Regions from separate parts of the Paenibacillus sp. EB106-05-06-XG162 genome, predicted to be linked through region 1. Evidence: riboswitches for the same ligand, from Rfam matches in the RefSeq annotation. Region 1 holds a riboswitch; the other holds the start of a gene.
What was found. A riboswitch is a leader RNA that binds a small molecule or an ion and turns the genes downstream of it on or off. The one in region 1 is predicted to bind ZMP and ZTP.
Positions count from the first base shown of each region.

Region 2: linked by a shared signal. The riboswitch ahead of AC3WU2_RS22520 (bifunctional 5,10-methylenetetrahydrofolate dehydrogenase/5,10-methenyltetrahydrofolate cyclohydrolase) and the one ahead of rpiB (ribose 5-phosphate isomerase B) in region 1 are both predicted to bind ZMP and ZTP.

Region 1 covers NZ_JBYTDT010000002.1:323,976-327,561, reverse strand. The annotation lists gene glyA (serine hydroxymethyltransferase) at 142-1,392, opposite strand; gene AC3WU2_RS07305 (TIGR01440 family protein) at 1,443-2,000, opposite strand; gene rpiB (ribose 5-phosphate isomerase B) at 2,043-2,495, opposite strand; ZMP/ZTP riboswitch at 2,647-2,728, opposite strand; gene AC3WU2_RS07295 (low molecular weight protein arginine phosphatase) at 2,781-3,356, opposite strand; gene AC3WU2_RS07290 (manganese efflux pump MntP) at 3,412-3,586, opposite strand, start outside.
Region 2 covers NZ_JBYTDT010000012.1:181,529-185,114, reverse strand. The annotation lists gene htpG (molecular chaperone HtpG) at 1-887, opposite strand, end outside; ZMP/ZTP riboswitch at 1,101-1,186, shown strand; gene AC3WU2_RS22520 (bifunctional 5,10-methylenetetrahydrofolate dehydrogenase/5,10-methenyltetrahydrofolate cyclohydrolase) at 1,270-2,121, shown strand; gene AC3WU2_RS22515 (cyclodeaminase/cyclohydrolase family protein) at 2,124-2,759, shown strand; gene AC3WU2_RS22510 (class I SAM-dependent methyltransferase) at 3,007-3,586, shown strand, end outside.

The DNA of each region.
Region 1 (3,586 bases):
AATCCCCCACAAAGTGGGGCCACTGCTTCGATGCTTATTCAGGTACTTTGCGGGACCCCGTATCTTAAGTGCTATCATGTTAATAAATCAAAAAACCGACCCCTATCAGTGAGGAGTCGGTCTTCAATCTACTTTTTAAGATTAGTATTTCAGGTTCGGGTAGAGCGGATATTGTGCTGTCAAATCACGTACCATACCGCGTGCTTTCTCGAGAACCGCTTCGTCTTTCGGGTTCTTAAGCGTCATCGCAATGACTTTCGCAATGGTCTTCATCGCTGCTTGATCCATACCACGGGAAGTGGCCGCTGGTGTACCGATACGAATACCACTTGTTACGAATGGGCTCGTTGGATCAAATGGAATCGCATTTTTGTTCACAGTAATGTTCACGGAGTCTAGCACATGCTCTGCATCTTTACCTGTGATGTTCAAGTTGCGTGTATCAATCAGCATCAAGTGGTTATCCGTTCCGCCGGATACCAAGTTCAAGCCTTCTTCTACCAATCCGGCAGCTAGCGCTTGTGCGTTGTTAACCACGTTCTGTGCGTAAGTCTTGAAGGATGGCTGCAATGCTTCACCAAGCGCAACAGCTTTCGAAGCAATCACGTGCATAAGTGGTCCGCCTTGCGAACCTGGGAATACCGCTTTATCAATCGCTTGTGCCCATGATTTGCGGCAAAGAATCATACCACCGCGAGGTCCGCGCAATGTTTTGTGCGTCGTTGTTGTTACGAAATGTGCATGAGGCACTGGGCTAGGATGCAATCCTGCAGCCACTAGACCTGCAATATGCGCCATATCGACGAAGAACAATGCGCCTACATCATTCGCAATCGCTGCGATTTTCTCAAAATCAATAATGCGTGGGTATGCACTTGCACCTGCTACGATCATGCGAGGCTTGTGTTTGAATGCTGCTTTGCGCAGATCATCATAATCGATGCGGAAATCTTCTTCGGATACGCCATAAGCAACGAAGTTATAGAGTATTCCGGATGCATTGACCGGACTACCATGCGTTAAGTGACCGCCATGGGCAAGGTTCATACCGAGAACCGTGTCACCAGGTTTCAATGCCGCTAGGTAAACTGCCATGTTCGCTTGTGCACCGGAGTGAGGCTGCACGTTGGCATGTTCAGCACCGAACAATTCTTTGGCACGGTCTCTAGCGATATCTTCCACGATGTCGACATGTTCACAACCGCCATAATAACGTTTGCCTGGGTAGCCTTCTGCATATTTATTCGTAAGAACGGTTCCCATCGCTTCCATAACCGCTTCGCTCACGATGTTCTCTGATGCGATCAACTCAATGTTGTTGCGCTGGCGTTGAAGCTCCAAGTCCATTGCTTTCAATACTTCAGGATCTGCCTGTCTCAAATGATCTACCATTTCCAATTCCTCCTCATGATTAGCGGAGCAAGGCTCCAATATATTGAGTGCTAATTGCACGTATAAACTGCTCGTTCGCCACCGATTAGCTTCGGCCTCGTTCTAGCCATCGTCACGCGTGCCTGCCCCACCTGCTTAATCGATGGACGTACAGGAACAGCAACGTGGCGTAAATGCATACCAATGAGCGTCTCCCCAATGTCTATCCCCGCATGCGCTTCGATGGTCTCCACGAGACATGGCTCCGTAAGATGACGATACGCATATGACGCCATCGATCCGCCGGCTTTCGCAATTGGTACTGCAGACACCTCATCGAGTCGATAGTATTCTGCCGCTGCGCGTTCGACGACAAGCGCTCGATTCAAATGCTCACAGCATTGAAAGGCGAGATAGAAGCCGATTTCACTGCGAACTTTCTCAAGACCCGCATACAATTCGGCCGCTATCGCCTCGGCACCGCTGGTCCCGATACGCTGACCTACGACTTCGCTGGTGCTCGTGCCGATCACGACGATCTGACCTGCTCGAATCGATGCCGCCTCGACAAGCTCACGTAGGATCTGCTCGACTTGCTGCTGAATAGATTCTTGTTCTTGTTGATTCATCGTAACCGTCTCCTTTCACTTCTTCCACTGAAAAAGAGTCTTCTAGGAGCGATATTGCTGCTCGATTTGATTCACTTTGTTCACACGGTTCACGTGACGCGGCCCTTCGCTAAACGGTGTATCCAGCCATACTTTCACGATTTCCTCTGCAATGCCTGGACCAATCACGCGTTCACCCATTGCCAGTACATTCGTATTGTTATGTTCACGCGTTGCTTTTGCGGAGAAAAGATCATGCACCAATGCACAACGGATACCTGGAACTTTATTCGCTGCGATGCTCATGCCAATTCCTGTCCCACAGACAAGAATTCCACGATCAGCTTGCCCCTTCACTACTTGCTCACATACAGCAATCGCATAATCCGGATAATCAACTGAATCCGTACAATTGCAACCGAGATCTTCCACATCATGTCCTAATGAACGTATAACTTGAATTAGCCCGTCTTTGAGAAGCGTTCCTGCGTGGTCTGCGCCAATAGCGATTTTCATAGTCGTTCCTCCTGCTACCCCATCGTAATCGTATTCCATAACAATATGTGTTCAAAAAACCGGATGACTTTTTGAACAACCTCTTATAGTATACCTAATTTTTGGGGAAAAAACGAAAAAAAGAGCATGACGCGTCGCATCCACGTCTTTGCTCTTTTGCCCAGGCGACCGGCCGTATGTTCCGATGCTCCACCGTGGTAATATCCACTTCGTCGCCAGTTACATCGGATCTGTCTCGATAGGATCATCATATCTCAAACGATCATGAAAATCAATGGGGCATTTTCAGCCTTGTGCACGCTTCAGCAGCTTCAATAATGCGCTATGAATTTCGGCCAAGCAATGACGATATTCTCCCAGAGAACCGCCATACGGATCACTTATATCAAAGCTGGGAATGCGCTGTTGCAGCGCAATGATGGCTGCTCGGTCCGAATCCGGAATCGGCTCACCTAAGGCATGCTTCATCTGCCAGTCAGCAATGCGCTCTTCAAGCGTAATCAAATCTGCAATGACTTGCTCGTCCATTTCCACATATTCCTTGAGCGTATAAGTATGCTCAATCGAGCCAGGGAACTGTTGAACAACGTGCTGCTTATGTCCGCTCGTCATCGTCAGAATCAGATCTGCCCATTCGACTTCCCAACCGGTGAGTGGCGTAGATGAGGAACCCGCAGCATCAATCTGATGGTCTTGCAGCGCCGTAACCGCATTTCTCGAGATGGACGCGCCCTGCGACGCTGCAACACCCGCCGAACGAACTTCGATATCCAGATTTGCATCCTTCGCAAGCTTGCGCAGCAGCGCTTCTGCCATCGGACTCCGGCATGTGTTCCCGGTGCACACGAATAAGATGTTCATCACACGCTCATCTCCTTTTTGCTTGCTAGATTAAATTCGTCTCATCGAATTCAAATTATAAAATAAATAATACGCCAAATGTAAATAAAATAACACCGCCAAACGCCTCGCCATATTCGCTTAGACGATGACTAACTTGGCTGCCAAGCATAAGCCCCAGGATCGACATAATCCCGCCGCACAGTCCAAAGGATAAAATCGTCAGCCATAAGTTAATAGGGAACATGCCT
Region 2 (3,586 bases), on a different contig from region 1:
TCTTTCGTGTAATAATCGAAAGGTGTACTCTCAGGAATGTAGAGGATCGCATTATAGACGACAGCACCGTCTGCACTGATATGAAGATGCTTCAGCGGCTTGTCGAATCCGTAGCGTTTCTCCGCATAGAAATTATCGTAATCCTCGGCAGTTAACTCGTTTTTATTTTTGCGCCAGATCGGCACCATGCTGTTAATCGTCTGCTCTTCTTGGTAATCCTCAAGCTCTTCGCTGCCTTCAACTGGACGCTTTCCTTGCACATCCATCTTAATCGGGTAGCGGATGAAGTCGGAATATTTCTTGATGATGGATTTGAGGCGATATTCCTCTACATATTCATCGTATTGATCTTCTTCCGTATTCGGCTTGATGTTGAGGACAATTTCCGTTCCCACTGTAGCCTTATCGCATGGCTCAATCGTGTAGCCGTCAGCACCTGCTGATGCCCATACATAAGCTTCGTCACTTCCGAAAGCCTTACTGTATACCTTCACTTCGTCTGCGACCATGAAGGCCGAATAGAAGCCGACGCCGAATTGACCGATGATGTTGTGTCCGTCTTTCGCTTCGTTCTCTTTCTTGAAGGCTAGCGATCCGCTCTTCGCGATCACGCCGAGATTGTTCTCAAGGTCTTCCTTCGTCATCCCGATCCCCGTATCGGTAATCGTAAGCGTACGAGCTTCTTTGTTCGCAGTGACCTTAATGAAATAATTCTCTTTGTCAAAAACAAGATTGTCATTGCTAAGGGCCATATAGTACATTTTGTCAATGGCATCACTCGCGTTCGAGATTAACTCACGCAGGAAAATTTCTCTCTGCGTATAGATGGAGTTAATCATCATTTCGAGTAATCGTTTGGATTCGGCTTGAAATTGCTTCTTAGTCATGTATAAATCTCCTTTCAAGGTTAAAAAATCAGATATGTGTTGCTGCTATGATTATGTAGTACGGCTGCAAGGGTGATTAGCACTCTGGATGAATGAGTGCTAATTCTTATTTCTATATACCATATTCCAAAATTGGGTGTCAATAGCGGAGAGTACGTCTCATCTGAGAATCAAGGGGTGCATCTTAAGATCATCTCTGCTAAAATAAGAAAAAAAGCGGGATGTGACTGGCGAAAATGAGTGGAATGAACCACGAGGAAGCCTCCCGCTCTAACGATCCGTTCGCCTGGGGAAAAGTATTTGCAGAAGATTCGTATGGTACGAGTCTGCTGTGAATGCTTTTTTTTGTTTCTTATTTTATTCAAATAGGGAGGTTGTCGAAATGACGACAATAATGAAGGCGAAGGAAGCAGCAGACCAAGTGTATGAGAACGTGAAGCAGCATGTAGAAGAATGGAAGGGGAAAGGGCACGAGCCTCGGCTAGCCGTCATCCTGGTGGAAGGGGACCCGGCATCCGCATACTATGCGCAGTCGAAGCAGAAGATTGCACAGCGGATCGGGATTGCATTCGATCTCTATGAATACCCGCAAGCGGTGCATGAGGAAGAGATTATGCAGCAAGTCGCACGGTTAAATACTGACCCGGCGGTACACGGGATTATGCTGGAGCTCCCTTTGCCGAAGCATCTATCGGCGACAACCATCGTGAATGCGATCACACCATGGAAAGATATTGATGGGGTGACCCCGAGCAATCAGCGAGCGACCATTACAGGGGAAGTGGGACTCTATCCGGCTACGCCGCAGGCTTGCATTCAGCTCCTGAAGCATTACGGCTATCCATTGGAAGGGAAGAATGTGACCTTGATCGGTCGGGGACAGACGGTAGGATTGCCGCTCTTCCATCTGCTTCAGCATGAACAAGCGACTGTGACAGTCTGCCATTCGAGAACGCCAGATCTTGCGATGCATCTGCATCATGCGGATATTGCGATTGCAGCGGTAGGGCGCGCGCATATGATTCAACCGAATATGGTGCATGCGAAGCTCGTCTTCATTGATGCAGGCATTAATGAAACGGATGAAGGGAAGATTGTCGGAGATATTTCGCCTGACGTGGCTCCACATGTACAAGCCGTATCCCCCGTACCTGGCGGCGTCGGGACGTTAACGACGGCCATTCTCTATCAGAATCTCATGAAAGCCATCCGTCTGCAGAAGGAGGTGCGTTAATCATGCGTACGAACCAATGGGATCAATCCATTCGGACTTTTATAGAACAAGCGGGGAGCTCAAGTCCTACACCGGGTGGAGGCAGTGTCGCTGCGCTTGTTGCGGCATTAGGGGCCTCGATGACCTCGATGGTAGGCAACCTCTCGCAAGGAGAGAAATATGCAGCTTATCAGGAGCAGATCCATGAGACATTAGAGCGGGTGAACACGCTCACGACAATCTATGAACAACTGCTTGCGCAGGATATGGATTGCTTCGAGCAGTACGTGGCCGCTCTCAAGCTGCCGCGGAACTCCGAATCGGAGAAAGAAGCACGTAAACAGGCGCTGGAACAAGCGACGATTCAGGCGATTGATGTGCCGATCCGTCTGATCGAAGCTTGTCTTGCGGGGATGCGGTACGCGAAGGGAATTGCGGATTGTTGCAATCCGCATGTGCTCTCTGATCTAGGAATCAGCGCGATCTTGCTCGAGGCTGCGGCACAATCGGCTTTGTTGACGGCTCAGATCAATCTAGTGTCTTTGAAAGATTCGTCGCTGCAGCATAAATATAACGACACGATCACGCAATTGATGCAGGACATCGATGCGTTCAAACAGGAGACCATGGTCACGGTAAGAAGCCGTATGGGCGTGTAACGACCGTCCCGCTCACTTGAATGTAGAGCACCCTACCGATTATACTTGAAGTATTCTTCCAAATTGAGGTGAACGGAACATGGCTTTCCAAATGATTCGAGGTAGATAGTCTCCGGGCTGGGTAACACGCGTACCAGCTATCAAGGGGGTCGTATGCCCTTTTGCATAACGGAGAATATCCACTAAGGTCAATTGGCAGGCTTTTTCGTTTGTATATGAATCATTTTGGAAGGTGGCAGAATTAGACATGAATGAACAAGAATATCGACAATTTTATGATCAGGTTGGAGCAATGAACGGCTGGGATTTCAGCAGGATGAAAGTGGTCTCGGAAGGGATACAGTGGGATCTCTATCAAGAAGTCACGAGGGTCTGCAGAAAGTCGGATCTCCTCCTGGATATCGGTACGGGTGGAGGAGAAGCGCTGTTAACCATTGCGGATGCCGTACTACTCGCAATTGGCATAGATTGTTCATCTGGCATGATGAAGACGGCAGAGAACAACTTAAGACGAGTGGGGAAATCCAATGTACGTTTCCATCAAATGGATGCGGAGCGACTCGTTTTTCCAGATCGGTTGTTCAATATCGTCTCTTGCAGGCACTCTGAATTTCATGCGCAAGAGGTTGCTAGAGTACTGGCCGACGACGGAATCTTCTTCACACAGCAGGTCAGTGAACGAGACAAATGGAACTTGAAGCAAGCGTTCGGAAGAGGGCAATCCTGGGGAATCTCGCATGGCACCTTGCAGCGTCGATATATCCAAGAGTTAAGGGACGCAGGCTTGAAGGACATTCAAGTCTATGAATATGATGCGACGGATTACT